2 regions of the Gordonia sp. CPCC 205515 genome follow, and region 1 is predicted to be linked to the other one. Evidence: riboswitches for the same ligand, from Rfam matches in the RefSeq annotation. Region 1 holds a riboswitch; the other holds the start of a gene.

Region 1 (15,882 bases):
CCAGCAGCGCGACGAACTCGAGGGTCGAGGCGCTGGTGTGTTCGGACGGTTTGATGACGACGGTGCAGCCTGCGGCCAGGGCGGCGGCGAGCTTCCAGGTCAGCAGCAGCAGCGGCGAGTTCCACGGGGTGATGATGCCGACGACGCCCACCGGTGAGGTGCGGGTGAAGGTGAAGTAGCCCTTCTTGTCGATGGGGATCACGGTGCCCTCGAGCTTGTCCGTCAGACCGCCGTAGTAGTAGAACCACTGCGGGATGTACGCGGTTTGCGCCGACATCTCGGCGAACAGTTTTCCGTTGTCCCGGACCTCGGTGCGGGCCAGCTCCTCGCTGTGGGAGGCGAGATGGGAACCGATGTCGTGCAACAGTTTTCCCCGGGCGCTCGGAGTGAGTTCGGCCCAGTCGCCGGTGGTGAACGCGGTGTGCGCCGCCTGCACCGCCGCGTCGACGTCGTCGGCGGTACCGCGCGGGATCTGCGCCCAGGGTTGTCCGCGGAACGGGTCGTAGGAGTCGAACCAGTCGCCGCCCGCCGGGTCGACGTCCTTGCCGTTGATGCGCAGGTGGTAGCGATGCATCATCTCGCCTTCCTGATCGAGTGTGGTGGTCATCGAACGCGGCGTCATCTAGAACGTATCGAATCCGAGGGCGGCGCGGACCTTGTTCTTCACCGCGACGCCGTCGCGGGGTGGCAGGGCGCGCGGGGGTTCGCCGGTGTCGATGTGTACCTGCACGAAGGTGGTGGCGGCGCGACCGTTCACGATGGCGGCGATGTCCTCGACGTCGGCGAGGTCGTCGACCTCACGGACCTGCTGGATGCCGAATCCGGCGGCCACCCCGGACAGGCGTGCGCCGAGCCCGGAGTGACTGCGCTGCATGCCGGTTTCGCCGAAGTGCTGGTTGTCGAGGACGACGATGGTCAGGTTCGGTGGCGCCTGCACCGCGACCGACCCCAATGTGCCGATACCCATGAGCATTTCGCCGTCGCCGGTGATGACGACGACCGGGTCGTCGGGGCGCGCGAGCGCGAGGCCGAGGGCGACCGGGACGGCGCCGCCCATCGCGCCCCAGAGGTAGAAGGTGCGGTCCCGCTCGCCGGCAGCGTAGACGTCGTAGGACGCGGAGCCGAGGCCGGTGACCACCAGCGCGTCGGGGACGCGGGCCAACAGTGCGCTGACGAACTCGCGGCGGTCGACGGTGCGCCGCAGGGCTTCTTGAGTATTCGCTGCTGGAGTGTTCTCGAGGATGGTGCTCATATCAGTTGCGCTCCCACTTCTTACGTCCGATGAGGCTTTGGCCGAGCAGCACCGCGGTGCGTTCCCCGGCCAGGAACGTGGCGTCAAAGGCGGCTTCGACGACTTCTTTGACGTCCTCGGGTTTGTCGGCGCGCAGCACGGTGATACCCATCAGTTCCAGCGCTGCTTGGGTTTTCGATCCCATCGGGATCTGCCACGGGTTGAACTCGGCGTACTCGCCGCGCATGGTCACGAGGGTGAGGAACGGGAAGCGGCACATCTCGAGCAGCGAGAACATGTTGACGCAGTTGCCTACTCCGCTGCTCTGCATGAGCAGGGCGGCGCGCTGTCCGCCGAGCCAGGCGCCCGCGACCACCCCGACGCCTTCTTCCTCGGTGGTGAGGACGACGTCGGTGATGTCGGGGTCGGCGATGGCGGCGTTGATCGTGAAGGAGTGGCCGGCGTCGGGCACGTAGGCGATCTGTTGAATACCACCGGATTTGAGGACGTCGTAGACGTCGCGCTGCCAGGAAGGGGCCTGCGCGATGGAGCTCGTCATGGGGGACCTTTCGTTGCTCGGAACGCCTTTCATTCTGTATCGTGATGACAACTAACTGTTAATAGCTTATCGGCATGCCAGGCATCACAACAGGGAATGGAGGTGGGCGATGGAGATCCGGCAACTGCGTGCCTTGGTCGCCGTGGCCGACACCGGCAGCGTCACCAAGGCCGCGGCGCACCTACATGTCGTGCAACCGGCGGTCACCAAACAGATCCGCATGCTGGAAACCGAGTTGGGCGTTGATCTGTTCGAACGCAGCCGATCCGGCATGCGGCTCAACGCCTCTGGACGCCAGGTTCTCGAACGTGCCCGCCGCGCACTGGCCGAACTCGATCGCGCCGCCGAAGATGTGCGCTCGGCCGGCGGCGATATCGTCGGCCTGGTCACCGTGGGACTGTTGCCGTCGGCGGCGACGCTGCTCGCTCCCCTGCTCGTCAGTGCGGTGGCCGACGCGCATCCCGGCATCCGGTTACGGTTGTCGGTCGGCTACGCGGGGCATCTGGCGCAGTGGCTGGAAGCAGGGGACGTCGACGTCGCGCTATTGTTCGAGCAACCGATCGCGGCCGCCTTCGAGGTACGTGCGTTGCTGCTGGAGGATCTCTGGGTAGTAGGTCCCGCATCGGCGGAACTGACTGCGGGCGAACCCATCTCGCTGACCGATGCGCTGTCGCATCCGATGATCCTGCCCAATGCGCCGCATGGTCTGCGGTCCATCGTCGACGCGGCCGCCGCCTCCGTCGGGCAAGCGCTGTCGATCCCGGTGGAGACCAACGACTCCGCGGTGCAGCTGCGTCTGGTTGAGGAAGGCTACGGCTGGACGGTGCTGCCGTCCGTCCTCGCGTGCGCGGTCGGCCCGGCGTTGTCCAGTGCGCCCGTCGCGAATCCGTCACTGACCCGCTCGATCGGCACCGCCACAGCTCGGCAACCGGAATCGTCGCGTGCTTCTATCGCCGTGACCCAGCTACTCCGCGAGACGGTTGCCCACGCCGTCACCTCTGGTCGATGGCCGTCGGCCCGCCTCCTGTAGCCGATGAAAAGATAGAGTTCTCATGCCTATTCACGAGTATCACGAGATCGCCCGGACGGCCGACCGCACCCGGCTGGCCGTGCAGGTGCGCGGCACCGGCCCGGCGCTGCTGCTCCTGCCGGGGCAGGCCAACAATCACCATTGGTGGGACTACGTCCGCCCGGACTTCGACCGTGAGTACACCACCATCACCTTCGACTATCGCGGCACCGGCGGCAGCGGCTCCCCCGACGGCACCTACAGCACCCAGCTGTTCGCCGATGATGCTCTGGCCGTGATGGATTCGCTGTCCATCGAGCAGTTCGACGTGTACGGCGCGTCCATGGGCGGGCGCACCGCGCAGTGGGTGGCGATCCGGGCGCCGCAGCGGGTGCGGCGATTGGTGCTCGGCTGCACGACACCGGGCGGATCGCATGCGGTGGAGCGGAGTTCGGAGATCCGCAAGGCACTGGCCGGTCCGCAGTCGACCCGCACGATCATCGACCTCATGTACACGCCGGAATGGCAGTCGACGCATCCGGGGCCGTATCAGGTGCTCGGCGATCCGAAGATCTCCGACCGGGCCCGACGGCAGCATCTGATCGCGAGCAACTCCCACGACGCCTGGGCGGAACTGCCGACCATCTCCGCGCCGACGCTGATCCTGCACGGCTCCGACGACCAGTTCGCCCCGGCCGTCAACGCCGAGATCATCGCCGACGCCGTCCCGGACAGCCGCACCCACATCTTCGGCGGTGCCCGACATGCGTACTTCGACGAATGCCGGGAGGCAGCAAGCCCGCTCGTCCTCGAATTCCTCAAGAGCTGAACACGCGTACGTTGGCAGGTATGCGACCGACAACCCTGATCGCCACCGGCCTGGCCACCGCGGCCGCCTCCGTTGCGGGCACCGTCACCACCCGATCCTCTCTCGAAACCTGGTATCCGCGACTCCGCAAGCCGGGATTCACCCCACCGACCCCGGTGATCCCGATCGTGTGGACGACGTTGTACGCCGACATCGCCGTCACCTCCGCGGTCGCCATCGATGACCTGCGTGAGCAGGGACGCGACGACGAGGCGGCCGCCTACGCCGCCGCACTCGCCGCGAATCTCGTGCTGAATGCCGGGTGGAGCTGGTTGTTCTTCGGGGCGCATCGACTCGGTGCCGCCGCGGTCACCGCGGGCGCTCTCGCGGTCAGCAGTGCCGACCTGACCCGTCGTACCGCGCAGGCGAACGCTCCGGCCGGTGCCGCCCTCGCGCCCTATCCGCTGTGGTGCGCATTCGCGACCGCGCTGTCGACCGAGTTCTGGCGCCTCAACCGCGGGTCACGCCTGGTGCGGTAGCTTCTCCAGAACAAGCTGCGCCACACCGGTTTTGCCGAGTTCGGTGGGATGATATGGCACCGGCAACTCGAATCCGAGCAGCCACGGCGAGACCGAGCAGGCAGTGTGTGCCGCACCGGCTTTCGACGCCGTCACCAGGATCGAACCGGTCGCGTGCGCGGCGCGTGCGGTGGCCGCCGCGAGTCCGTTGAAGATGCGGACGGTTTCAGCGGCCTGCTCCGGGTTGAGTGGAACCAGCGGGCAGGTCGCTCCGTCCGCGCCGAGGACCGGCGGGTAGTCGACGAAGACGACCTTCGCGTGCGGAGCGCGGGCGTGCACGGCGTGCGCCACCTCGATCATCGACCGCTCCACCGCGACGTAGCGGTCCGGACCAGGTTCCGGCCGAGGTGTACGGCCGGCGTGGCAGCCACGAATACCGATGGCGCGCACCGCCTCCGGAATGACATTGGTACAACTCTCGGCGATCAACCGGCCGATGTAGTCGATGTCGTTGCCGCCGGTGGTGACGGTGACCAGTCGGGTGTCCGGGGTGACGGCGTCGATCTGCGGGCGGTCGGCGAAGGGGCGTTGCGCGACCCGCAGGATGTTGGCGGTGGTGGAACTCGAGCACGACACATCGGTCAACGCGTAACCGCGGGCGGCGGCCACCTGATGTGGGTAATTGTCCGAGGTGCGCAGACAGCGGAGATTGTCCACATCTTCGGTGTCCGGGCCGGCCGCGTACGAACTGCCCAGCGCCACATACTTGATCGAGGGTTTGGCGGCGGCGGCCTTGACCGGCGGGGTGACGACCTCGGTCACCGCCACACCCGGACCGACGATCGCGGCAACCGCCACCAGAGACGCCACCAGAGTGGCGGCACGGGTCCACAAGGCGCGAGTCACCCAGCAAGTCTCACATACTCAGTGGCACATCGTCGTAGCGGACGGTGTCGTGTGGCCCACCCCCGGTGTGCGGGGTGCGATCAGAAGATCTCCGGCAGATCAGCCGACACGGTGTCGGTGAAGACCGGCTGCCGCTTCTCCAGGAACGCGGTGACGCCCTCGGCGACGTCGGGCATGGTGCCGCGGTGGTAGATGGCCTTGGAATCCGCTTCGTGTGCGACGCGCGGACTGGGCGCCCCGGCCATCTGCCACAACAGTTGTCGGGTCAGCGCCACCGATACCGGCGCGCCCTCCGTCATCTCGCGGGCGACCGCGATGGCGGTGTCGACGACAGCAGCCTTGGGCACCACCTGCTGGACGAGTCCGGCCTCGAGCGCCTCGGTGGCGCTGACCATCTTGGCGCCCAATGTCCACCGCAGGGCGGTCGGCAGTCCGACCAGACGCGGCAGGAACCACGTCGAGCAGGCCTCGGGCACCAGGCCGCGTTTGGTGAACACGAACCCGAACTTGGCGTCGTCGGAGGCGATGCGGGCGTCGGCGGGCAGCGTCATGGTGACGCCGACGCCGGCCGACGGGCCGTTGACGGCGATGACGACCGGTTTGAGCGACTCGAAGATGCGCAACGCGAGCTGACCGCCCGAATCCGGCGGCACCTGGCCGGGTTCGGATTCCTCGAGCACGAAGGTGTCGGCGCCGCTGCCGAGATCCGCGCCCGCGCAGTACGCGCGCCCGGTGCCGGTGATCACCACTGCTCGTACCGTGTCGTCGGCGTCGGTGGCGTCGAGTGCCGCCTTGAGCGCCTCGCCCATCTCGAAGGTGAAGGCGTTGAGCCGGTCGGGGCGGTTGAGCCGCAGGATGGCGATCTCGTCGTCGCGGTCGATGACGATGGTCGCGTCGGTGGTGGTCTCGTCGAGCGATGGCATGGGTTGAACCTACCCGATGACCGAGCGAACGCTCGCGAAAGGTGGGATGTGTACGGGTTTCGACCAGCGTCGGGCTCACTTCGTTCGCTCGTCGCGCTCAACCGGCGGAGGTGAGCACAGCAACGGCGGCACCACCCGAGGGTGGCGCCGCCGTTGTCGGTAGAGCTATCCGGGATCAGCCGGCGTCGGCCTCTCCGGCCTTGCTGAGCACGACCGGGCTGTCCGGCAGCGCACGCGGCTTTTCTTCGCCCTTGAAGGTGAACTTGGCGTCCTCGCCGTCGCCTTCGCCGTCCCAGCCCTCGACGTCGACCAGCACGATCTGACCTGCGGTGATCTCGTTGAAGAGGATCTTCTCCGAGAGCTGGTCCTCGATCTCGCGCTGGATGGTGCGACGCAGCGGGCGGGCACCGAGAACGGGATCGAAGCCACGGCGGGCGAGCAGTTTCTTCGCCCGGTCGGTCAGCTCGAGAGCCATGTCCTTGTTCCGCAGCTGGGTTTCGACGCGGTTGATCATGAGATCGACCATCTCGATGATCTCCTGCTGCGTCAGCTGGTGGAACACGATGACGTCGTCGATACGGTTGAGGAACTCGGGACGGAAGTGCTTCTTGAGCTCGTCGTTGACCTTGAGCTTCATCCGCTCGTAGTTCGACTTCGAGTCGTCGCCCTTGGTGAAGCCGAGGCCGACCGCCTTGGAGATGTCAGACGTACCGAGGTTCGAGGTGAAGATCAGCACGGTGTTCTTGAAGTCGACCGTGCGTCCCTGGCCGTCGGTGAGACGCCCGTCCTCGAGGACCTGCAGCAGCGTGTTGTAGATCTCCGAGTGCGCCTTCTCGATCTCGTCGAACAGGACGACGGAGAACGGCTTGCGGCGCACCTTCTCGGTGAGCTGGCCGCCCTCTTCGTAGCCGACGTAACCGGGAGGGGCACCGAACAGCCGCGACGCGGTGAAGCGGTCGTGGAACTCTCCCATGTCGATCTGGATGAGCGCGTCGTCCTCGCCGAACAGGAAGTTGGCGAGGGCCTTGGAGAGCTCGGTCTTACCGACACCGGACGGACCGGCGAAGATGAACGAGCCCGACGGACGCTTCGGATCCTTCAGGCCGGCGCGGGTACGACGGATCGCCTTGGAGACGGCCTTGACCGCATCCTCCTGGCCGATGATCCGCTTGTGCAGCTCGTCCTCCATGCGGAGCAGACGGGTGGTCTCCTCCTCGGTGAGCTTGAAGACGGGGATACCGGTCCAGTTGCCCAGCACCTCGGCGATCTGCTCGTCGTCGACCTCGGCCACGACGTCCATATCGCCACTGCGCCACTGCTTTTCGCGCTCAGCACGCTCGGCGACGAGGGTCTTCTCCTTGTCGCGGAGGCTGGCGGCCTTCTCGAAGTCCTGCGCGTCGATCGCGCTTTCCTTCTCCTTGCGGGCGTCGGCGATGCGCTCGTCGAACTCCCGCAGGTCTGGCGGCGCGGTCATCCGGCGGATGCGCATGCGCGCGCCCGCCTCGTCGATGAGGTCGATCGCCTTGTCCGGCAGGAACCGGTCGTTGATGTAGCGGTCGGCCAGCGTCGCGGCGGCGACGAGGGCACCGTCGGTGATGGACACCCGGTGGTGGCTCTCGTAGCGGTCGCGCAGGCCCTTGAGGATCTCGATGGTGTGCTCCACCGACGGCTCCCCGACCTGCACCGGCTGGAAGCGGCGCTCGAGGGCGGCGTCCTTCTCGATGTACTTGCGGTACTCGTCGAGGGTGGTGGCACCGATGGTCTGCAGCTCACCGCGGGCCAGCTTCGGCTTGAGGATGCTGGCGGCGTCGATCGCGCCCTCGGCGGCACCCGCGCCGACGAGGGTGTGCAGCTCGTCGATGAACAGGATGATGTCACCGCGGGTGTTGATCTCCTTGAGCACCTTCTTGAGGCGTTCCTCGAAGTCACCGCGGTAGCGGCTGCCGGCGACCAGCGAACCGAGGTCGAGGGTGTAGAGCTGCTTGTCCTTGAGCGTCTCGGGCACCTGACCGTTGACGATGGCCTGCGCGAGGCCCTCGACGACGGCGGTCTTGCCGACGCCGGGCTCGCCGATCAGAACCGGGTTGTTCTTGGTGCGACGGCTCAGCACCTGCATGACCCGCTCGATTTCCTTTTCCCGGCCGATGACCGGGTCGAGTTTGCCCTCGCCGGCCGCAGCGGTCAGGTTTCTGCCGAACTGGTCGAGCACCAGCGAGGTCGACGGGGTACCGGCCTCGGTGCTGCGTCCGCCGGTGCCGGCTTCCTGCGGCTCCTTGCCCTGGTAGCCGCTCAGCAGCTGGATGACCTGCTGACGGACCCGGTTGAGGTCGGCGCCGAGCTTGACCAGCACCTGCGCCGCGACACCCTCACCCTCGCGGATGAGGCCGAGCAGGATGTGCTCGGTGCCGATGTAGTTGTGGCCGAGCTGCAGCGCCTCACGCAGCGACAGCTCGAGGACCTTCTTGGCGCGCGGGGTGAACGGGATGTGTCCCGACGGGGCCTGCTGGCCTTGGCCGATGATCTCCTCGACCTGGCTGCGGACACCCTCGAGCGAGATTCCCAGTGACTCGAGCGCCTTGGCGGCGACACCCTCACCCTCGTGGATCAGACCCAGGAGGATGTGCTCGGTGCCGATGTAGTTGTGATTGAGCATCCGCGCTTCTTCTTGCGCCAGGACGACAACCCGGCGTGCGCGGTCGGTGAACCGTTCGAACATTGTTCTCCCTCACATTGCTAGCGCCCCGGCCGTCGAGACAGCTGCAGCGGTGTCGGATGTGACGACCAGCCTTGCTTCCACTGTAGTGGTCGCCGTCTGTGCACCTGCAGTTAATAGTCGCCCGAATCGAATTCTCCGGCGACGACGGTGGGGGTCTGCGGGGTACAACCGCGCACGTCGGCGCGGTGTTCCGGCATTGCTACGCCGAGAGCGAACGAGGGCCCGACGGCCGATTGGGTGACATTATCGCCGTAGATCCGAGCCAAATAGTGGCTCGGATCTACGGCGATAGCGTTTGTCCGGGGTGGGCGGTCCGCGACGGGGCGCGGGTCTGGGCCGCGCGCCGGTAGCTGACCTGCGGGATGCCGTCCTCGACGATGACCTCGGCGCGCACCTGGTAGACGCGCTCGACGAGTTCTCGGGTGATCACGTCCGCCGGTGTGCCCGCCGCGATGATCGAGCCGCGGGCGAGCACGACGACCCGATCGCAGAAGATCGCGGCCAGGTTCAGGTCGTGCAGCGCGACGTAGCTGGTCATCGGGAGCTCGGTTACCAGGGTGAGCAGGTCGAGTTGGTGCGCGATGTCGAGATGGTTGGTCGGTTCGTCGAGGAGGAGCTCATCGGGTTCCTGGGCGAGTGCCCGGGCGATCTGGACGCGCTGACGCTCACCGCCGGAGAGCGTGTGCCACCGGCGGTGCCGGTGTTCGAGCATGCCGGTGTGGCGCAGTGCGCCGTCGATCGCGGTGTTGTCGGCGGCGTCGTCACCCCCAAAGGTGCCGCGATGCGGGATGCGGCCGAGTCGCACGACGTCGATGACGGTGATGTCGACTTCGGTCTCCGCGTGTTGTTCGACGGTGGCGACGCGACGGGCGATCTGCCGGCGCCGCAGCGAGCGGACGTCGGTGTCGTCGAGCAATACCTGCCCGGTGTCGGGCCGGTGGACGCCGGCCAGCACGCCGAGCAGTGACGATTTTCCCGAGCCGTTGGGGCCGAGCAGTCCGATGGTTTCACCCGGCATGGGCTCGATGGTCACGCCGTCGAGGACGAGGCGTCCGCCGCGACTCCAGCCGAGGTGTTTGGCGTGCAGCGGCATCAGCGGACCTCCCGGCGGTTGGTCGCGGTCACGTCGTACCTCGCATCCGGAAGAGGATGACGGCGAAGGCCGGCACGCCGATCAGCGCGGTGACGACGCCCACCGGAATCTCCTGCGGGGCGAACAGGGTGCGGGCGATCGCGTCCACCCAGACCAGGAAGATGGCGCCGATCAGCGCGGTGGCGGGCAGCAGCCGTCCATGGCGTGGGCCGACGAGGAACCGGGCGGCGTGCGGCAATACGAGGCCGACGAAACCGATGGCGCCCGCAGCACTGACCAGCGACGCGGTGATCAGCGCGGTCACCGTCAGCAGCAGGAAACGGGTGCGGCGCACGGACACCCCCAACGACGATGCCGCCGCGTTGCCGAAGGTGAAGGCGTCGAGCGACGACGACACCGTCAGGCAGACGACGATGCCGAGCAGGGTGACTGCACCACAGAGCATGACGTCGGTCCAGTCGGCGCCGCTGAGGGATCCCAACAACCAGAACAGCACCCCGCGGGTCTGCTCGGCGTCGGCCGATGACATGACGATGAACGAGGTCAGCGCGGAAAACATTTGCGTGGCGGCAACTCCGGCGAGGATGACCTTGGCGGTGCCGCCGCCGGCCCCGGCGGCCAGGGCGAGCACGGAAACGAAGGCGATGACCGCCCCGAGGAACGCACCGGTGGACAATGACAGCAGCCCGCCGCCGAAGCCGAGGACCGCGACGAGCACGGCACCGGTCGACGCGCCGGAGGAGATGCCGAGGACGAATGGGTCCGCGAGCGGATTGCGCAGCAGGGATTGCATGATCGCGCCGCACAACGCGAGACCCGCGCCGCACACTGCGGCGAGCAGGGTGCGTGGCAGTCGCAGTTCCCAGACGATGCCGTCGCGCAGCGGGGTGAGGCCCGACGATCCGATCCCCCAGTGGTCGAGGATCGATGCGTACACGTCGCGCACCGACAGATCGGCCGGCCCGATCGTGACCGTCACCGCGATCGACACCACCAGCAGCACCGCACCGCCGACGAGCAGTCCGGCGAACACCGGCCTCGATTCGGTTCGTGGCACCCGCGCTCCGGTGGCGGCGGGTGCCGTTGTCGTGGGCGCGTTCACGATGCGGGCGTCGCGAGATTCCACTGTTGCAGTGCCGCAGCAACTTTCTCCACCCCGTCGATGGTGCGGATGGTCGGGTTCATGTCGGCGCCGTTCACGGTGATGTAGCGCTTGTCGCGCACCGCTTGCATCCGTGCGGTCACCGGGTTGGACTCGAGGAACGCGATCTTGCTCTCCAGCGCATCACCGTCGATGCTGCGTCGGCTCAGATCCGCCAGGACCAGAGCGGTGGGGTTGCGGTCGGCGACCGTCTCCCACGAGACCTGCGGCCACTCGTCGGTGGTATCGGCGAAAACATTGGTAGCGCCAACGGATTTCGTGATCACGCCGGAGGAACCACAGCACCCCGCCAGGTACGGGGTGTTGGTGTCGGCGAACCAGAAGGCCAGCGACGCATCCTTCGCCTGCACCGACTCCGACGCCGCCCGGTAGCGTTCCTGCAGTTCGGCGATGAACTCGTCGCCGCGGTCGGTGACGCCGAAGATCGCGGCGAGTTCCCGGATCTCCTGATAAACGCTGTCGAGGGTGAACGGGGTGGTGCGCGCTCCGTCGGCGTTCGACGCCGACGACACCTCACCGGCACATCCGTTGTCGGTGGGCGAGAGATATGTTGGCACGCCGAGCTTTTCGTACTGATCGCGGCCGGCGGCGGCGCCGTCGCCGATCGACGAGCCAAAGGACGCGGTCACGAAGTCGGGTTCGGCGTTCAGCACGGTCTCGAGCGACGGCTTGTTGTCGGCCAGTCGCGGTACCGTTTCGTTGGCGGCGGCAAGGTTCGCGCGGACCGGGTCGGTCCAGGTCGCGGTGCCGACCATCCGGTCGGCCAGGCCGAGGGAGAGCAGGATCTCGGTGGAGGCCTGGTTGAGGGAGACCACGCGCTCGGGTGGTGCGGCCACGGTGACGGTGCGGCCGCAGTTCTCGATGGTCATCGGGTAGCCGCCGGCTGAAGTACCCGTATCGGCGTTCTCGGATTCGGCGCTGCCGCAACCGGCGACCACGAGGGTCGCGGCGGCGAGGATGGAGGCGCAGCGGATCGCTGACATGCGCATATGACGTTCTTTCGGGTCATGGCCCGCTCGCGGGGCCAGGGGTGGACCTGACCCGATCGGGCAAGCGATCGGACTCGTGCCCCACCTGATGGCAGGTCACTTACCGTTGCGCGTCAGTTCCGGATTCACACCGGATTCCCTCGACCGATCGGTGCCGCAGTGCGGCCGTCGGCATCGTATCCCGCGTCCGGAATGTCTGATTGGGTGCCCCGGGTGGGTGATGTTGCGGTCATTAGAGTGGTCGTCAGTTTCAGAAGTTCACAATGACCGTCGACCCGAGGACACGATCATGGCTTCGTCCGATTCGCTCTCCACCACTGTCGCGCTGCGTTCCGGAACCGTCGAATACACGGTGCGTGGGCCGCAGGAGTCGTCGCAGCCGCCAGTCGTCTTCATCCATGGCGTCGGCGTCGACAACCGCATGTGGGCCGACGTCGCGGATCTCCTCGCCGACGCCGGATACCGCAGCTATGCGCCCACGCTGCCGCTCGGCGCGCATCGCATCCCGTGGGGCGGCGCAGGCGACCGATCGCCGGGCGGTGTGGCGCGGGCGATCCGCGAGTTCGTGGCCGAACTGGGCCTCGAACAGGTCACGCTGGTGGGCTGCGACACCGGCGGTGCGCTCTGCCAGTTCGCCCTCGACCAGGACCCGACGTTCGCCTCCCGGGTCGTGTTCACCAACTGCGACTGCTTCGATCAGTTTCCGCCGCAACCCTTTCCGGTCGTCTTCACGTTGCTGAAGTATCCGTGGCTGACGCACGCACTCATGGCCGGACCGATGCGTATCCGCGCCCTCCGGCATTCACCGCTGGGGGTCGGTCTGCTGGTCAGCGACCCGGACCCAGAGCTGACCGAGTCGATCTTCGAGCCGTTGCGCAGCGATCCCGCCGTCCGCGACGACCTCGCGGCGTTCTTGCGTGCCGTCGATCCCGCCGAGCTGGCGGCCATCACGCCGCGATTGTCGACGGTGCCCGCACCGATCTCGGTGGTGTGGGGCATGTCCGATCGGGCGTTCCGGCCGAAGCTGGGTCGACGGCTGGCGGCGGTCTTCGAGCAGGCCACATTCACCGAAGTACCGGATTCGCGGACCTTTGTCGCCATGGATCAACCGCGCGCGCTGGCCGACGCGATCGTCGACATCAGCCGACGTCCGGTGCAGGTCGGCTGACCGCCGAAAAGAATCTCGCGAAGGGGCGTCGGAAAACCGGGTTGCCGAACGACGATGTAGGTGTGAGTGGCGACCAGTCCTCTCCGCCCGGTGGCGGACCAGCGGCCTTGCTGGCGGTGTACGACGATGCACTGCCCGCGGTGTACGGCTATGTGCTGCGCAGATGTGCCGATCGTCGGGTCGCCGAGGATGTGACGTCGGAGACGTTCCTGGCCGCGATGGACACCGTGCGTCGCGACGAGGAAGCGCGGCCGACGACGCCGTGGCTGATCGGGGTGGCACGACACAAGTTGGCCGACCATTGGCGTTCGATGCAACGGACTCCCGAGCCGGTCGAGGACGTACCGGAGTCGGTCGACGACGACTGGGACAAGCACCTGGATCGCATGGTGGCCCATTACACGCTGGCCCAGCTGTCGCCGACGCATCGCGCGGTGTTGACGTTGCGCTACGTCGACGACCTTCCGGTCGGCGACTGCGCGGCGATCCTGGACCGCACCGTCGGCGCCACCGAGGCGCTACTCACCCGGGCCAAGCGGGCCTTTCGTGCCGCCTACCCGGAAACCGAAAGCCAGCCCGCCGGGAAGGGAGGTCACGCATGAGCGAGCACAACGCAACCGAGTTCGGGAGCGGCACAACGCCGCCCGATCCGTTCACTGCCCTGCGGGCCGTCGACATGCCCGGCTGGTCCGATCCGGTCGCCCCGGAACCCGAGTTCGCCCGCGCGCTGCGTGATCGACTCGAGCGCGGCGCGACCCTACCTCAAGGAGTTGTCATGAGCGACACCACAATTGCCAGCGCACCCGAGACCGACACACCCACGGTGGAACGTCCCGGAGCGCTCCCCTATCTCGCGATCGCCGGAGCGCGCGAGGCCATCGACTGGTACGTCGAACATCTCGATGCCACCTTGCGTGGCGAACCGATCCTCATGGACGACGGGCGCATCGGTCACGCCGAACTCGAGATGGGCAGCGGAGTCATCTATCTCGCCGACGAGTTCCCCGACCTCGGCCTGACAGCGCCGGCGCCGGGACGCGTGTCGGTGAGCCTGATGCTGCCGGTCGACGACACCGATCGCGCGGTCGCGGCCGCCGAACGGGGCGGAGCCGCGGTGACGCGCGAACCCTTTGAGGGCTACGGGAATCGCACCGGCACCATCGTCGATCCGTTCGGCCATCGGTGGATGCTGACCGGGCCATCGAAGACCGGCGCGAGCGTCGCGAATCTCATCCAGCGTGGCGACGTCGCCTATATGTCGCTGCAGACACCGAGCATCGAACGCGCAGCACGCTTTTACGGCGCGGTCCTCGGCTGGGAGGTCGACCGGGAGACCCGGCAGGTCACCAATCTCGGTCACCGCATGGGTCTCTCGGAGATCCCCGGCTACGGCGAATCCGGCACCATCTACTGCGTGTACGCCGTCGACGATTTCGTGACCGCCCGCGACGCGGTGATCGCCGCGGGAGGCGAAGCGGGAGAAGTGAGTTCGGTGGCGCGCGATGCCGTGCAGGTGCTGGACTGTGTCGATGATCAGGGAGTGAAGTTCTCGGTGCATGTCCCCGAGCCCGGGACGCCCCGACCGGATCAGCATGCCCGGGGAGTCGGCGAGATGTCGTATCTGACCGTGCACACCGCGGACAGCGCCCGCTTCCGTGCGTTCTACGGGACGGCACTGGGCTGGACATTCCGCGCCGGCCGTATCGACGACGGGTGGGAGGTCGACGATGTGCGACCGCAGGTCGGTGTCGCCGGGGGCGCGGAAACGCCGGTGGCCGTGCCGATGTGGAATGTCGCGGACATGGACGGCGCCGTCGAGCGGGTTCGGGCGGCGGGGGGTCGGGTCATCACCGAGCCGGATTCGCAGGCCTACGGGATCATGGCGCTGTGCGCAGATGATCAGGGTGCGGAGTTCTACCTGGGGCAGTTGTTCTGAGCTACTTGGCGGGGTGCGTGTCGTCGTAGGCGGCGCGCGCCTGCGCGACGTCGGGCACGCTGGCCTCGACGAGCTCGATGACCTCCGTCAGACGCCGGGCCACCGTGGCCCCGAGATCGGTGAGAGAGTACTCCACTCTAGGCGGAATTGCCTGTAACACAGTTCGATTGACGAAACCATCCCGCTCCAGCTGCTGCAGCGTGACCGACAGCATCCGTTCGCTGACGCCATCAACCCTGCGCCGCAGGGCGTTGAATCGCTTATCCCCCTCCCCCAGCGCGACCAGCGCGAGCAGACCCCAGCGACTGGTGACGTTCTGTAGCACGTCCCGAGACTGGCAATCGCGGGCGAAGACGTCGGCCTCGAGTCCGGGGTCAGCGGTCTCACCGGGGGGCGTCGGGGCGGAACGTGCAGCAGGCATGCAGCCATTCTAGGCGAACGTCGACGATGGTACTTACCGAGAGAGTTGCACTGTACTAAAAGTAAGTGCATGCTGTCGGGGAACCGTTTCGCTGACACGAAGGAGCAGACATGATCACCTATGCGGTAACCGGCGCCACCGGCGGACTCGGGGGCAGCGCAGTGCACGCGCTGATCAAGCGGGGTGTCGCGGCCGGCGACATCGTCGCCGTTGTCCGGGACCAGGAGAAGGCGCGGGATCTCAGCGCTGCCGGCGTATCGGTCCGGGTGGCCGATTACGGCGATCGCACCGCACTTGCCGAGGCCTTCGCCGGTGTCGATCGGCTCCTGCTGGTGTCGAGCCCGACGGTCGGCCAGCGAGTTCCGCAGCACACCAACGTGATCGAGGCCGCCGCAACGGCCGGAGTCGGCCTCATCGCGTACACCAGTCTGCTGCGCGCCGAC
Region 2 (15,882 bases), on a different contig from region 1:
ATCGACCGTTTCGGGGTCAGCAAGACCTCGGTGCGCAAACGTCGGCTGATCCGCATCACCCGCTGGGACGTGGTCATCGCGCTGATCATCGCCGGCACGGTGAACATCGCCCTTCTACTGTTGGCGGCCACCAACCTGCTCGGCATCGAGGGCACCGACACCATCGAGGGCGCCTACGACGCCGTCAGTAACGCCCTCGGCCACGGCATGGCCACGATCTTCGCGATCGGACTGCTGGCCAGCGGCCTGGCCGCCACCTCGGTCGGTTCGACGGCCGGCGCCGCGATCATGGGCGGCCTGCTGCACAAGCGGATCCCGCTGTTCGTCCGTCGCGTGGTCACGGTGATCCCCGCGCTCATCGTGTTGGCTATCGGGGTCGACCCGACGTGGGCGCTGGTCGTCAGTCAGGTCGTACTGAGCTTCGGCATCCCGTTCGCACTGATCCCGCTGGGACGCCTCACCGGTGACCGGGAGTTGATGGGCGAGTTCGTCGACCGCTGGCCGCTACGCGTCGCGGCCGGGGTGTCGGCGGTGCTGATCGTGATCCTCAACCTCACGCTCATCGGTCTGGTGCTGACCGGCTCCGCCTGACACCCCGCAAGCCCCGCTACCCGCGGAGCAAACCCTTCGCCACGTGCGTCACCTGGATCTCGTTGCTGCCCGCGTAGATCATCAATGACTTGGCGTCGCGCGCAAGCTGTTCCACGCGGTACTCGGCCATGTAGCCGTTGCCGCCGAACAGCTGCACCGCCTCCATCGCGACGTCGGTGGCCGCCTTCGACGAATAGAGCTTCATCGCCGACGCCTCGGCCAGGGTCAGCGGCTTGCCCGCCTTCCCTCGTTCGATCGCGTTGAACAGCATGTTCTGGACGTTGATCCGCGCAATCTCCATCTCGGCCAGCTTGAGCTGGATGAGCTGGAACTGGGCGATCTCCTGACCCCACAGCTTGCGGGTCTTGGCGTAATCGATGGACAGCCGCTGACATTCGTTGATGATGCCGAGCGACAGCGCCGCGATGCCGACTCGTTCCGCGGTGAAACCGGCCTTGACGCCGTCGTCTCCCCGCGCGTTGGAGCCGGTGTCCTCGGTCTCGCCGAGCAGTCGATCTTTGCCGAGCCGCACGTTGTCGAAGAAGAGTTCACCGGTGGGCGAACTGACCATGCCCATCTTCTTGAACGGCTTGCCCTGCGTGAGGCCCTCCATGCCCTTGTCGAGCACAAAGGTCAGCACCTTGCGGTCCCGCATCGGGGTGCCGGAGCCGTCGTCGAGCTTGGCGAACACGACGAGGGTGTCGGCGTAGGGGCCGTTGGTGATGAAGGTCTTCTGGCCGTTGAGGACGTAGTCGTCGCCGTCGCGGCGGACGGTGGTCTTCATGCCGCCGAGCGCATCGGACCCCGAATCTGGTTCGGTGATCGCCCACGCCCCGACCTTCTCCATGGTGACCAGTTCGGGCAGCCAGCGCTTCTTCTGCGCGAGGGTGCCCTTGCCGCGGATGGCCGACGCGGTCAAGCCCATGCTGACCCCCATCGAGCCGACCAGTCCGAGGCAGACACCGGCGAGCTCGATGTTGAGGATCATGAACATCGAGCTGTTCATATTGCCGCCGCCACCGCCGCCCGACGAATTCTTGCCCTCGGCCTCGGCGGCGAGTTCCTTCTCCAGCGCATCCTTCGCCATCGCGTCGACACCGAAGGTCGACAGCAGTTTGCGGGTGATGTCGTACGGCGGGAGCACACCGGTCTCGAGGTCGTCGATGTGCGGGCGAATCTCCTTGTCGATGAACGCGCGCAAGGCATCTCGCACCATCAAGTCTTCGTCGGACCACTCGAACATCGGCACACTCCCGCCAGATCAGAACCTGTTGCAACTACTTTCTGAATACTGTGTCAGGAGTGCGGTGCGATGTAAAGACACATGACGCACACTTCGTATCTTTGCTGGTCCGGGGCTGTCCACCCAAGGCGGTATGTTGGTCGACGATGACCGTGCATGACCTTGCGGCGCTGGGACCGTTCTTCGCCGTGGACACCCACCCCGTCGACGGAACCAAAGATGCTCCGTGGCAACCTTTTTCGACGATCCTAGAAACCGCGACGCTGACCACTCGAGTGGTGGCCGTCCAGGCGGCGCTTTATCCCGGCGCTCCCTCCGGGACCGTCGATGACCGGGTCGCGGCGTCGGTCGCCCATCTCGGTCTGGTGGCGCGCGTGATCGCGCCGTGGGTGGCGTCGGTCGTGATGGACGGGCAGCCGATCTCGCGACGCGTCGAGGACCTCTGGTGGCAGGACCGGCTCGGTGGCCCATTTCCGTTGTCGGTGATCTGGGCGGACGATCGCGGGTGGGAAGAGTCGGCGATCGTCGCGGTGACCCGAGCCGTCGCCCGCACGTTCGGGGTCAGTGACCTGGTGCTCGGGGGCAACGTCGCGTCCGCGGCCAACAGCGCGGCACGAATGATCGCGCTCGCCCGGCCGGAGCTGTCGGCGGCCGCGCACGCCGCAGCCGACGAGATCCTGGCCGAACCAGAGGTGGAATCGGGTGTCCTCCGGTCCGGGCCGGGATTTCGTCGGCGCAGTTGTTGTTTGATCTACCGGGTCTCCGGCGACCGCACCGCGGTCTGCGGGGACTGCGTGCTGAGCAGCTGATCCTGCGGTCGCATCAACCGCCCGAGGACGAGGGCGAAGACGACGGTGAGCACCGTCCACAAGATGACCTGGTTGGCGATGGCGTATACGCGGAAGTCGCCGATCACGTCGCCGGGGAATCCGGGGAAGACGATCTGGCCGGCGTCGTTGGTCACCGGTCCGGGCACCTCGTGGAACTCCGGCATCAGGGCCGCGGTGATGGTCACCGCGACCAGATACCCGAGGGCGCCGAGGATGCCCGAGACCAGACCGCCGAGCCGCGGACGCAGCAACAACGTGATGATGACGGCCACGATCGCGAACGCGACCGACAGCAGCGTGATCGTCAGGAACGCGCCGCTGCGCGCGCCGATGGTGTCGTCGTTGCCGACCGCAGGCGGGTTGGCCGGATAGACGAAGAACGGTACGGCGAACAGGGCCACGAACCCGATCACGCCCAGCGCGGCGGCGACCATCCGCGGGTCGGTCGCCGGGTACCGGCGGCCGAGGTAACTCCACAGGATGGTGAATGCCACCGCGAAGAACGCGCCCATACACACCGCGAACACGACGGTGCCCACGCCGGCGCCGATGTTCTCCTGCACCGAGCGGGTGAACACCTCACCGTGCTCGTGCGCACCGGTGTCACCGGCGAGCATCTCCTCGGCGTGCGAACGCCCCTCTTCGTAGTCGATCGCCTTCGCCACCTGTGGTTCGATGAACAACCGGGCAAAAACGTACGCGACGATGCCGGCGATCAGACCCGAGAACAGGCCTGCGCCGATGAACTTCTTCTCCATGTGCTGTTGTCTCCCTGCCGGTGGGCGATCAGTGGCAGGGGAAGCCGAGGAAGTGGCGGGCGTCGTGTACGAACTCGTGCACGTGGGTGTCGGACCCGAAGACCGACACGGCGCCCTGGTCGTAGCCGAGGAAGTAGTAGGCAAGTGCGGCGAGCATGACCGTGAGGGTCAGCCAGACAGCGGCACTCGCAACGGACAGATTGGGTACGGCAAGCGAACGAGCCTTTGCGGCCGTCTGGGTCGAGGCGGTCATCGGTGTCCTTTCCCTGGGATTTCGCGTCCCATCAGCGTTGTCCAAACGAACGGTCATCACGGCGGCATTCTGGTTCTCGCCCCACGGTGGACACCGTCAGACGATCACAGCGGCGCGACCACTCCGGACTCTCACCGGATTCCCCGCACAGCGATGTGAGATGACTCTATACCCGGGGTTGTCATAGGTGTGGGGGATGATGGCAGAGTGCCCCGAAAGGCGACCGTTCTCGACCGCTTCACCGCTGCCACACAGCGGTGGTTCACCGGCGCGTTCGCTGCGCCGACCGCCGCGCAGACAGGCGCCTGGACCTCGATCGCCGACGGCAACAACACCCTCGTCATCGCCCCGACCGGCTCCGGCAAGACGCTCTCGGCGTTCTTGTGGGCGCTCGACCGGTTGGCCGCCGAGCCCGACCGCACCCACGGCACCCGCGTCGTCTACATCTCCCCGCTCAAGGCACTTGCGGTCGACGTCGAACGCAACCTGCGGGCCCCACTCACCGGGATCACCCGGGCGGCGCAGGAACTCGATCAGCCGGAGCCGAACATCACCGTCGGGGTGCGGTCCGGCGACACGTCGCCGACGCAGCGACGATCCCTCGTCAAGACGCCACCCGACATCCTCATCATCACCCCCGAGTCGCTGTATCTGATGTTGACGTCGGCGGCGCGGGAAACCCTGACGCACGTCGACACGATCATCGTCGACGAGGTGCACGCCGTCGCGGCCACCAAACGCGGCACCCACCTGGCCCTGACCCTCGAACGCCTCGACGAGATCCTCGATCGGCCCGCGCAGCGGATCGGCCTGTCCGCGACGGTCCGCCCACCGGAATTGGTCGCCGGCTTCCTCAGCGGCGCCGCCCCGTGCACGGTGGTGAAACCCAAGGCCACCAAGACCTTTGACCTGCGCGTCGATGTGCCGGTCGAGGACATGGCCAACATTCCAGCGCCGGCCGATTCCAGCGATGATCTCGACGATGCGTTCTCCCCCACCGCCGGATCGCTGTGGCCGTACGTGGAGAACTCGATCGTCGACCTCATCGAGAAGAACCGCGCGACCATCGTGTTCGCCAACTCGCGCCGGCTCGCCGAACGACTCACCGCGCGGCTCAACGAGATCCACGCCGAACGCGTAGGCAGCCCGGCGCAGGCGGCACCGAATCCACGGGTGGCCGGCGGGTCCCCGGCCTTCGTGATGGGCAGTGGTGCGAGCGCCGGCGCCGAACCGGTGCTCGCCCGCGCCCATCACGGGTCGGTCAGCAAAGAGCAGCGCGCGGAGATCGAGGACGACCTCAAGTCGGGTCGCCTCGCCTGCGTGGTGGCGACGAGTTCACTGGAACTCGGCATCGACATGGGTGCGGTCGATCTGGTGATCCAGGTGGAGGCGCCGCCGTCGGTGGCGAACGGTCTACAGCGCATCGGCCGCGCCGGGCACCAAGTCGGCGAGATCAGTCAGGGTGTGCTCTATCCGAAGCACCGCACCGACCTCATCCACTGCACGGTGACGGTGGAACGGATGCTCGACGGCGCCATCGAGGAATTGCGGGTCCCGCAGAATCCGCTCGACATCCTCGCACAGCAGACCATCGCCGCGGCCGCGATCGACGACCTCGACGTCGAGCACTGGTTCGACGTCGTCCGCCGTGCGGCGCCCTATCGGGAACTGGCGCGGGGTGTCTACGAGGCGACACTCGACCTCATCGCCGGGCGGTTCCCGTCCGACGAGTTCGCCGAGCTCCGCCCGCGCGTCACCTGGGACCGCGACACCGGCACACTGTCCGGTCGGCGTGGAGCGCAGCGCCTTGCCGTCACCTCCGGCGGGTCCATCCCGGACCGAGGGTTGTTCGGGGTGTTCATGGTGGGCGAGAAATCCACCCGTGTCGGTGAACTCGACGAGGAGATGGTCTACGAATCGCGGGTGGGCGATGTCTTCGCGCTCGGCGCGACGAGCTGGCGCATCGAGGACATCACCCACGACAGGGTGCTGGTGACACCCGCACCCGGCCAGCCCGGCCGGCTGCCGTTCTGGATCGGCGACTCGGTCGGCCGACCGGCCGAATTGGGTGCGGCCATCGGCAAATTCACCGGCGCCGTCGCCGATCCGGAGATCCTCGATGCCCACGCCGAACGCCTCGGTCTGACCGGATTCGCCCGCGACAACCTCGCCGCACTGATCACCGAGCAACGCGACGCGACCGGCCACCTGCCCACCGATCGCACCCTGGTGGTCGAGCGATTCCGTGATGAACTCGGCGACTGGCGGCTGATCCTGCACTCCCCTTACGGATTACGCGTCCACGCGCCGTGGGCGAGCGCGATCTCCGCACGCCTGCTCACCACCCTCGGCCTCGAGGGCGCCACCACCGCCTCTGACGACGGCATCATCGTGCGACTGCCGGACACCGACGACGACCCGCCGGGCGCCGCGGTCTTCGTGATCGATCCGGACGAGATCGAGCAGTTGGTCACCGACGCGCTGGCCGACTCGTCGATGTTCGCCTCGCGGTTCCGCGAATGTGCTGCCCGCGCCCTCCTGTTGCCACGCCGCGATCCGGGCCGTCGTGCACCGCTGTGGCAGCAACGGCAGCGCAGCGCCCAATTGCTCTCGGTCGCTTCGAAGTTCCCGGACTTCCCGATCGTGCTGGAAGCCGTCCGCGAATGTTTGCAGGACGTCTACGACCTGCCCGCGCTGACCGATCTGCTCACCCGCATCCGAGGACGCCGCGTGCGGGTGGTCGAGACCGAAACCGCCAGCCCCTCACCGTTCGCCGCGTCCATGCTCTTCGGGTATGTCGGGGCGTTCATGTACGCCGACGACGCACCGCTCGCTGAACGGCGCGCCGCGGCGCTCTCCCTCGACACCAGCCTGCTCGCGCAACTCCTCGGCCGGGTGGATCTGCGGGAACTGCTCGATCCCGGCGTGATCGCCGAGGTCACCGCCCGCCTGCAGCGCCGGACCCCCGAACGGCAGGCCCGTGACGCGGAGGATGTCGTCGACCTGCTGCGCTGGCTCGGCCCGCTGAGCACCGAGGACGTGGAGGCCCGGTACCGCGGCGAGGAACCGATCCTCGAGACCTTGACCGAATTGCACCGCAGCGGGCAGATCATCTCGATCAACCACCGCAGCCGGGCGCTGTGGGCATCCATCGACGACACCGCACGCCTCCGCGACGGCCTGGGTGTACCTGCGCCGCTGGGTATTCCGACCGCTTACCTGGACGAGGTCGCCGACCCGCTTGGCGATCTGGTGGGCCGCTATGCCCGCACGCATGGCCCGTTCACCATTGCCGAGGCGGCCGAGAACCTGGGCATGGCGGCGGGTGTGGTGCGCGATGTGCTCACCCGGTTGGCCGGTGATCGTCGGGTCGTCGAAGGTGATTTTCTGCCGGACACCGAGTCCGGGCCGGGCACCCGGGTCACGCAGTGGTGTCACGCCGATGTCCTCGGGCAGATCCGGCGTGGCTCGCTGGCGGCCAGTCGTGCCGAGGTGGCGCCGGTCGGTACCGATGTCTATGCCCGCTTCCTGACCGCGTGGCAGCATGTCGGACTCGACGACCCGCTGACGGGTGTCGATGCCGTGGACATGGTCGTCGACCAGTTGGCCGGCTACCCGTTGCCGGCCTCGGCGTGGGAGTCGCTGGTGCTGCCCTCGCGCGTAGCCGACTACACGCCGGCGATGCTCGACGAACTTCTCGCTTCCGGCGAGGTGGTGTGGACGGCGCGCGGCCGCATCGGCGGCTCGGACGGCTGGATCTCCTTGCACACGGCCGATGTCGCGGCACTGACGGTGCCCGCGCCCGACGAGATCGACCTCACGCCGGTGCATTCACGGGTACTGGCCGCGCTCGAACCCGGTGGCGCCCTGCGGTTCACCCAGATCGTGGACGCCGCAGCAGACGACGACGGCACACCCCCCGCGGCCACCGAGGTGGAGGCTGCACTGTGGGATCTGGTGTGGGCGGGCTGGATCAGCAACGACTCCTTCGCACCGCTGCGCGCGGCCATCGCACCCCGGCGTGCGTCGTCGGCGCCGAAATCGATGCCCACGCATCGATCGCGGGGCCGCGCACCGCGATTGCGGCCGCAGCGGCTGTCCACCCGCTATCTGGCCGAACAATCGTTGCGTGGCTCGGTCCCGCCGACGGCCGGGGGCCGCTGGTTCCTGCTGCACCACCCGACCGTTGATCCGACGGTGGCCACCCAGGCGCTCTGCGACCAGTTGCTGGCCCGCTACGGCGTGGTCACCCGCGGCAGTGTCACGGTCGAGGACGTCGTCGGCGGCTTCGCCCGGATCTACAAGGCACTCAATGTGTTCGAGGACAGTGGACAGGTGCGGCGCGGCTATTACGTGGACGGTCTCGGTGGTGCGCAGTTCGCGTCACCGAGCCAGGTCGATGCGTTGCGTGCGCACGCACTGCCCGATCGTAAGGCCGCCGCCAAGGCCGTGGTGCTGGCCGCCACCGATCCCGCCAATCCCTTCGGCGCGGCACTGGACTGGCCGCCGCGCGACGCCGAGGAGAGTGGTCACCGACCGGGCCGGAAGCCGGGCGCGCTGATCGTCCTCGTCGACGGCGAGTTGGTGGCCTTCGTCGAACGCGGCGGCAAGACGGTGCTCACCTTCACCAACCGCGAATCATCGGTCGCCGCAACCGCGGACGCCCTCGTGCGACTGGTGCGGTCCGGCCGGGTCTCGCGATTGATGATCGACCAGGTGGATGGCCAACCGGTCCTCACCACCGATTTCGGGCGGGCTCTCGTCGCGGCGGGTTTCGCCACCACGCCCCGTGGAATCCGGATGCGGTACGGGGCGCATGCCTGAGGGCGATACCGTGTTCGCCGCGGCCGCACGGTTGCGGAAGGCGTTGGCCGGACACCGAATCGACCACTGCCAGTTCCGGATTCCGTCACTGGCCACCGTCGATCTGACCGGGCAGGAGGTCACCGCAGTTCGGTCGGTGGGTAAGCATCTGTTGATCGACACCGCGGACGTCAGTATCCACTCGCATCTGAAGATGGAGGGTGCGTGGCACGTGCACCGGGTTGGTCAGCGGTGGCGGCGACCCGGGTTCGAGGCACGGATCGTGCTGCGCGCCAACGGCTCCGAGGCGGTCGGATTCGCCCTGGGAATTCTCGAGCTCCTCGAGGATCCGGATGCTACGCTCGCCTACCTCGGCCCGGATCTGTTGGGCGAGCACTGGGATGCCGCCGAGGCGGTGCGACGCCTGGCGGCCGACCCGGATCGGGAGATCGGTGAGGCGCTGCTGGATCAGCGGAACCTGGCCGGCATCGGCAACGTGTATCGCAGCGAGATCTGTTTTCTGCGTGGGGTTGCATCCACCCGGCCGGTGGCCGAGGTGAATCTGCCGCCGATGGTGGAGCTGGCGCGGAAGATGTTGTGGGCCAATCGGTTGCGGACGACGCGCACCACGACCGGCAACACCGCCCCGAATGCGCGGATGTGGGTGTACGGGCGACGCGGGCACGGGTGCCGGAGATGCCAAACGCCGATCGAGCGAGTGCAACTCGGCTCGATCGGCGGTGAACGCGTGATCTACTTTTGTCCGCGATGCCAGTCGTGACACCATCTCGGACATGTAGCGGATCGCGTGGCAATGATGCCGACGCGATACCCGCCCCCGATTAGACCGGGTACCGTTCCGGCTCTGGGCCGAACAGAAAACGCCTGCCGGTGATCTCGGTGACCGAGATCTCGACGTAGTTGTACTTGAGCGTGGGAATCCACGGCTTCAACGGCAACTCGTCGGCAGCGGCGATGTCATGACCCGAAACCAGCACACGGCCAGTGCCTTTCGCGACGACACTCCAACCACCCGCATCGGTGTGGTCGTCGGCCTCGAAGGCGACGTGCTCATTGACCACGAGCTCGGAGAGCTTGGTGCCCTCTCCGGTACGGAAGACGATCTTGCCCTCACCGGCATAGAAGTTGACCGGGAAGATGTCGGGCTGTCCGTTGACACTCAAGGCAATTCGCCCGAGTTCAACAGCGGCCAGTTGCTTCCAGGCCTCTTCGACGGTGAGTTCGTGTACGGCATTCTCAACCATGATCTGTCCTTCTGCCATAGTTCATTATTCGTCACGGCGGATGGTCATTACCAGAGTAGAAGGTCCCGAGTAGACGGCCTCATTCCGGTACCGGGACGGGCTCGAGTATTTCCGGACGCGCCTCCGGGGCCGCGGCCCGCAACGCATCTGCGGAGGCGTCGTCGGGTTGCCGCTGGGACGCGATCTCGGCCTCCACCCGGGCGATGTAGGTGGCCACCTCGTACGCCGTCTGCTGCTGCGTCCACCCGAGAATGGGCGCGAGCAGCTCGGCCACCTCCTGCGCGCAATCGACGCCGCGGTGCGGGTATTCGATGGCGATGCGGGTGCGACGGGCCAGCACGTCCTCGAGATGGAGCGCCGCCTCGTCGATCGCGGCGTAGACCACCTCGACCCGGAGGTATTGCGGGGCGGCGGCCAGCGGCGCCAGCAACGACGGGTCCGCATCGGCGTAGTAGAGGACGTCGTCGATGAGTGAGCCGTACCGGTTGAGGAGACGACGAATCCGGTAGGGGTGCAAGCCGAATCGCTGCCCGAGGTGCTCGCACTGGTTGATCAGCGCGAAGTAGCCGTCGGCCCCGAGCAGCGGCACACGTTCGGTGATCGACGGTGCCACCCGGGTGGGGATGAAATCGTTGCACGCGTCCACCGCATCGGCCGCCATCACCCGATAAGTGGTGTACTTGCCGCCGGCGATGGCGACCAGGCCCGGCGACACCGTGGCCACCGCATGCTCGCGGGAGAGCTTCGAGGTCTCGTCGTCCTCACCGGCGAGCAGGGGCCGCAGGCCGGCGTAGACACCCTCGATGTCGGCGTGGGTGAGTTTGGTGACGAGGACCTCGTTGACCTTCTCGAGGATGTAGTCGATGTCGGCGCGGGTGGCGGCCGGGTGCGCCAGATCGAGATTCCAGTCGGTGTCGGTGGTACCGATGATCCAGTGCGTCTCCCACGGGATCACGAACAGCACCGAGTTCTTGGTCCGCAGAATGATCGCCGTCTCGGACACGATCCGGTCGCGCGGCACCACGATGTGCACACCCTTGGATGCGCGAACCCGGAAGTGGCCCCGCTGTTTTGAGAGTGCCTGCACCTCGTCGGTCCACACCCCGGCGGCGTTGATGACGCAGTGCGCCCGCACCTCGGCGAGCTCCCCGCTCTCCGAATCACGCACGCGCACACCGAGAACCCGATCGGACTCCGTGATGAAGCCGACCACCTGTGTCGAGGTGCGGATCACCGCACCGTAATGGGCGGCGGTGCGGGCCACGGTCAGGCAGTGGCGTGCATCGTCGACGACGGTGTCGTAGTAGCGGATACCGCCGACGAGCGAGTTCCGTTTGAGTGCCGGCGCCACCCGCAACGCCCCGGCGCGGGTCACATGGCTCTGCCCGGGAACCGATTTCGCGCCGCCCATCTGGTCGTAGAGGAACAGACCGGCGGCGACATACGGGCGTTCCCAGATCCGCTGGGTCAGCGGGTACAGAAACGGCAATGGCTTGACCAGGTGGGGTGCCAGGAACCGCAGGGAGAGTTCACGTTCGGCCAATGCTTCACGCACCAGCCCGAATTCGAGCTGTTCGAGATAGCGCAGGCCGCCGTGGAACATCTTCGACGACCGGCTCGATGTGCCGGAGGCGATGTCGCGGGCCTCTACCAGCGCCACGCGCAGGCCGCGGGTGGCCGCGTCGAGGGCAGCCCCCACCCCGACGACTCCCCCGCCGATGACGACGATGTCGAACTGCTCACTGCCGAGCCGACGCCACGCCTGCTCGCGATAGAGCGGCCCCATATCCGCAGGTCGGTCTGGATTGAACTCGGTGTTCATGATTGCCGAGACTAATTGATCTCGGAGGAGCCCGCCGCATGCGACACTGTGCAACGGGGCCGCCACGGCCGATTGAACTCCTGCAGACCGGCCGCGTGCAAGACTGGCGTCGTGGCTAAGCAGACGTACGTCGCGGCGATCGACCAGGGCACCACCTCCACGCGGGCGATGATCTTCGATCGTCAGGGACGGGTCATCAGCTCCGAGCAACTCGAACACCGTCAGATCTTTCCGCAGGCCGGGTGGGTGGAGCACGACGCCGCCGAGATCTGGCGCAACACCCGCCGCGTCGTCGCGTCGGCGCTGGCCTCGGCCGATCTCGACGCCACCGTCATCGAGGCGTGCGGGCTGACCAACCAGCGAGAAACAACACTGCTGTGGGATCGCGCAACCGGCGAACCGATCCACAACGCCATCGTGTGGCAGGACACCCGGACCAAAGCGCTGTGCGACGAACTCGCGGGCGAGGCGGGCGTCGACCGCTACCGGGATCGCACCGGACTGCCGCTGTCCACGTATTTCGCCGGCCCGAAGATCCGCTGGCTGCTCGACAATGTCGACGGCGCCCGCGACCGCGCCGAGGCCGGCGAACTCTGCTTCGGCACAATGGATTCCTGGGTGGCCTGGAATGCCACCGGCGGAGCAGACGGCGGGGTGCACATCACCGACGTGACCAACGCGTCGCGGACGATGCTGATGGATCTGCGGACCTTGGCGTGGGACGAGGAGATCTGCGGCGAGATGGGCATCCCCACCGCGGTGTTGCCGGAGATCCGCAGTTCGTCGGAGGTGTACGCGCCGTTACGCGAGCATGGATCGATGGCCGGGGTGCCGCTCGCCGGAATCCTCGGCGATCAGCAGGCGGCGACCTTCGGGCAGGCATGTCTGAGTCCCGGAGAGGCGAAGAACACCTACGGCACCGGCAATTTCCTGCTGCTCAACACCGGGACCGAACCGGTCTTCAGCGACCACGGTCTGCTCACCACCGTGTGTTATCGGATCGGCGACCAGGATGCGCGCTACGCGTTGGAGGGGTCGATCGCGGTCACCGGGTCGCTGGTGCAGTGGCTGCGGGACAATCTCGGGTTGTTCGCGCATGCCTCGGAGATCGAGGCGTTGGCCGCCGAGGTCGATGACAATGGCGGCGTCTACTTCGTGCCGGCCTTCTCCGGGCTCTTCGCGCCCCGGTGGCGACCGGACGCCCGCGGGGTGATCGTCGGGTTGACCCGCTTCGCCAACAAGGGCCACCTTGCGCGAGCAGCGTTGGAGGCCAGCGCTTTCCAGACCCGCGAGGTCATCGAGGCGATGCAGGCCGACTCCGGAGTGGAGCTCTCCACGCTCAAGGTCGACGGCGGCATGGTGGTCAACGATCTGCTCATGCAGTTCCAGGCCGACATGCTCGACGTGCCGGTGGTGCGGCCCGTGGTCAACGAGACCACCGCACTCGGCGCGGCCTACGCGGCGGGCCTCGCGGTGGGGTACTGGGAGTCCGAGGACGAGATCCGCGACAACTGGGCCGAGGACACCCGCTGGACACCGGAGATGTCCGACGACGAACGGGACCGCCTGTACCGCGAGTGGAATCGGGCGGTCGAGCACAGTCTCGATCTCGGCTAGACGGGTAGTGATCTGGCGACGAAGTCGCTGAGGATCGCCGTGACCGCGATGTGACTGCGCAGCGCAATCGCGGCCTCGGCGGCGGCCTCGGCCACCGCGGTCCGCGGCGCGATCCGGTTGTCGAAGCAGATGCGCAGGCATTCGAGGGTGCGCACGCGGAGGTAGGCGGTGCGCCAGTCGTCGATCGCGCCCCGCCGCTGATACTCGAAACCGTCGGATTCGATGCGGCGCAGAAGCGTGTCGAGTGCCGTACGGGTGTCGTCGGAGACCCGACCGTGTAGCCGCCAGTCGGTGAGGGCCGACCGCACCACCGGGGTGCTGCCGAGGTCGGTGACATCGACCGCAGTGATCGCCAACAGCCGCAGGCAGTGGGTGAGGTCGGCGTCGGGTATCCGGGCCACGAGGTCTATGAGTCCGGCGGGCAGACGTTCTCCGGGTCGCACCGTCACTCGTCCCCGGTGCCCGGCCGCTCGGTGCCCGGCCGCTCATTGTCCGGCCGCTCGGTGTCCACGGGCGGATCGGCGCCATCGGACTCCTCGACGTCCTCCGGCGACGGCCGCGCCACCGCCCACCCACCGATGACCGGCGGGCCGACGAGCGGCAACGCCCCGACGATCTGCGCACCGTTGTCGGTGGTGTGCAGATACGACGCCGCCGTATGCCGGCCGTCGCGTCCTCGTTCGCGACCGGCGTGTGGTCCGGCACCGAAGGGACCGACCGTCGACCGCACCGGTCCGGCAGGCACCGTCGCGCCGGAGGTGGTGCCCACCACGGTGGCGACCGGCAGCGCGCTGAGCAGTCGCTGTGTCAGCGGCGTGCGGGCGCCGACCATCCCGCCTCCCCCACCGCCGCCGCCAACGGGAACAGGACCACCATGCGACGCAACCGGATCGCCCGATCGAGTCCCCGGCACCGGGACGTCGACGGTGCGCTGCCCGTCGTCGTCGGCCGTCGCGCCTGCCGAACCCGGCGCCGAGCGGCGCCCGCCCGGGCCCGGCGCGGAGCCGGTGAGTCCTTGGGCGCCAACCGAAGCCGGCGACGTCGCACCAGAGCCACGAGACAGCGGGCGATCGCCGGTCGATGCGGCCGCCCTGGACTGGGTGCCGGTGGTCGGGGTGCGGGCGGTTGACGCAGGGCTCACTGTCGACGTGACGGCCGTGACACCCGCCTGCGTGCCGGTGCCCACGCCCTCCTGATCCAGCGGGTCGGCGGTCCATGTCGACGTTCCTGCCGAATCCGGTTGCGCAAGAGTCGGATCGGCCGAACCACCGCCGCCAACCACCGAGCGCGCACCCCCGCCGACCACGTCCGTCACGGTGCTCCCGGTCCGCACATCGGCCATCGCCCTGCCGTCGCCGGTCACCGCCGGTCCCGGCACGCCGGCCTGCGCGGTGTTCATCGGAATGGTGTACGTCGCCGACATCACCACCTCCACCCCGGCGCGCAGTGCGGGGGCGTTCTCCGGATTGTCGGCCATCGCCCGCCGCACCGACTCGAGCATCTCCCGATTGGTGCGTGTCGCCGACAGTGTCGTCGCGGCACCGGTCATCGCAGCCTGGGTCTGCGCGGCGTTGCCCGCGGTGCTGCGCATGCGGGCGGCCAGCGCTGCCGCCGACGCGGCACTCGCATCGACGGCCGCACCGACGATGCCACCGGTGGTGGTTCCGAACGCGGCGTCGAGCGAGTCGGCCGCGGCATGCACCGCGGTGATGGCCGCTTGCACGGCGGCGGCGTCGCCCGCCGCTCCGGTGTCGTTCATGGTGTCGACGATGCCGAGGATCTCACCGATCGACATGCTCGCCCACGGCGAGCACCCACCCGCCCGTTCGAACCCCGAATCCGCACATGCGCCACCGCTCGTCGGGTGCGCACCGAGTTCACCCGCGTCGACACTGTCGTCCGCCGGCACGGCCTCCCCTCCCCTCACCGACCATCGCCTCGCACGGACGTTACCGCGTCCACCCCCCGAAATCGGGGGTGGAACCGAGGCTGTGGATAAAACGTCTAATGGACATGAGCGACGACGCCCCCACCCCACCGTCGAGTCCCGGTCCCGACGGGCAGATCGTGCAGTCGGCGGCCACCGACTGGGCCAGACGGGCGCGCGCCGCGGCAGAGTGCGCCGACGCGTTGCGGGCGGCCGACCGTGCGGTCACTGCTGTCGCCGCGGCCAATCACTTCGGCGAGTGCACCGAGGGCAGCGGCATGCAGTCCGCTCTCATCCCGGCACTACACGAGTGGCAGACACAACTCGCAGCGCAGGCCGCCCACCTGACCGACCTCGCCCGGTCCTGCGCAGCGGCACACACCACCTTCGTCGACACCGACCACCAGCTTGCGGGCGGCGCGAGTGAGTGAGTCAGTCGAGGTCGTCGTGCCGCACGAGTTGCCGAGCGGCCTCGGTGATCGACCCCGACAGCGACGGGTACACCGAAAAGGTCTGTGCGAGATCGGAAACCATCAACTTGTTCTGCACGGCGAGGGCAATCGGCAGGATCAGTTCCGACGCGTTCGGCGCGACCACCACACCGCCTATCACCACACCGGTCGCCGGGCGGCAGAAGATCTTCACGAAGCCGCGCCGCAGACCGCTCATCTTGGCGCGCGGATTGGTGGCCAGCGGCAGCATCACCGTGCGCGCCGGATACTCCCCCGCGTCGATCGCCTTCTGCGAGACTCCGACGGTGGCGATCTCCGGGC

The links. A riboswitch is a leader RNA that binds a small molecule or an ion and turns the genes downstream of it on or off. The one in region 1 is predicted to bind cobalamin.
Region 2: linked by a shared signal. The riboswitch ahead of AAFP30_RS19750 (CbtB domain-containing protein) and the one ahead of AAFP30_RS09470 (ABC transporter substrate-binding protein) in region 1 are both predicted to bind cobalamin.

What each region holds. Positions count from the first base shown of each region.
Region 1 is NZ_JBCLVJ010000007.1:58,957-74,838, forward strand. It holds gene AAFP30_RS09415 (aldehyde dehydrogenase) at 1-607, opposite strand, end outside; gene AAFP30_RS09420 (thiamine pyrophosphate-dependent enzyme) at 623-1,252, opposite strand; gene AAFP30_RS09425 (phosphonopyruvate decarboxylase) at 1,254-1,790, opposite strand; gene AAFP30_RS09430 (LysR substrate-binding domain-containing protein) at 1,900-2,820, shown strand; gene AAFP30_RS09435 (alpha/beta fold hydrolase) at 2,843-3,628, shown strand; gene AAFP30_RS09440 (TspO/MBR family protein) at 3,649-4,146, shown strand; gene AAFP30_RS09445 (SGNH/GDSL hydrolase family protein) at 4,129-5,031, opposite strand; gene AAFP30_RS09450 (enoyl-CoA hydratase-related protein) at 5,112-5,954, opposite strand; gene AAFP30_RS09455 (ATP-dependent Clp protease ATP-binding subunit) at 6,130-8,670, opposite strand; gene AAFP30_RS09460 (ABC transporter ATP-binding protein) at 8,951-9,763, opposite strand; gene AAFP30_RS09465 (FecCD family ABC transporter permease) at 9,792-10,820, opposite strand; gene AAFP30_RS09470 (ABC transporter substrate-binding protein) at 10,862-11,914, opposite strand; cobalamin riboswitch at 11,956-12,088, opposite strand; gene AAFP30_RS09475 (alpha/beta fold hydrolase) at 12,204-13,082, shown strand; gene AAFP30_RS09480 (RNA polymerase sigma factor) at 13,145-13,684, shown strand; gene AAFP30_RS09485 (VOC family protein) at 13,681-15,018, shown strand; gene AAFP30_RS09490 (winged helix-turn-helix transcriptional regulator) at 15,020-15,439, opposite strand; gene AAFP30_RS09495 (SDR family oxidoreductase) at 15,550-15,882, shown strand, end outside.
Region 2 is NZ_JBCLVJ010000012.1:84,844-100,725, forward strand. It holds gene AAFP30_RS19730 (Nramp family divalent metal transporter) at 1-591, shown strand, start outside; gene AAFP30_RS19735 (acyl-CoA dehydrogenase family protein) at 608-1,834, opposite strand; gene AAFP30_RS19740 ((2Fe-2S)-binding protein) at 1,981-2,643, shown strand; gene AAFP30_RS19745 (CbtA family protein) at 2,586-3,422, opposite strand; gene AAFP30_RS19750 (CbtB domain-containing protein) at 3,451-3,675, opposite strand; cobalamin riboswitch at 3,718-3,859, opposite strand; gene AAFP30_RS19755 (ATP-dependent helicase) at 3,883-8,499, shown strand; gene AAFP30_RS19760 (DNA-formamidopyrimidine glycosylase family protein) at 8,492-9,259, shown strand; gene AAFP30_RS19765 (pyridoxamine 5'-phosphate oxidase family protein) at 9,321-9,743, opposite strand; gene glpD (glycerol-3-phosphate dehydrogenase) at 9,823-11,565, opposite strand; gene glpK (glycerol kinase GlpK) at 11,677-13,182, shown strand; gene AAFP30_RS19780 (hypothetical protein) at 13,179-13,631, opposite strand; gene AAFP30_RS19785 (hypothetical protein) at 13,628-15,091, opposite strand; gene AAFP30_RS19790 (hypothetical protein) at 15,196-15,540, shown strand; gene AAFP30_RS19795 (NAD(P)H-quinone dehydrogenase) at 15,542-15,882, opposite strand, start outside.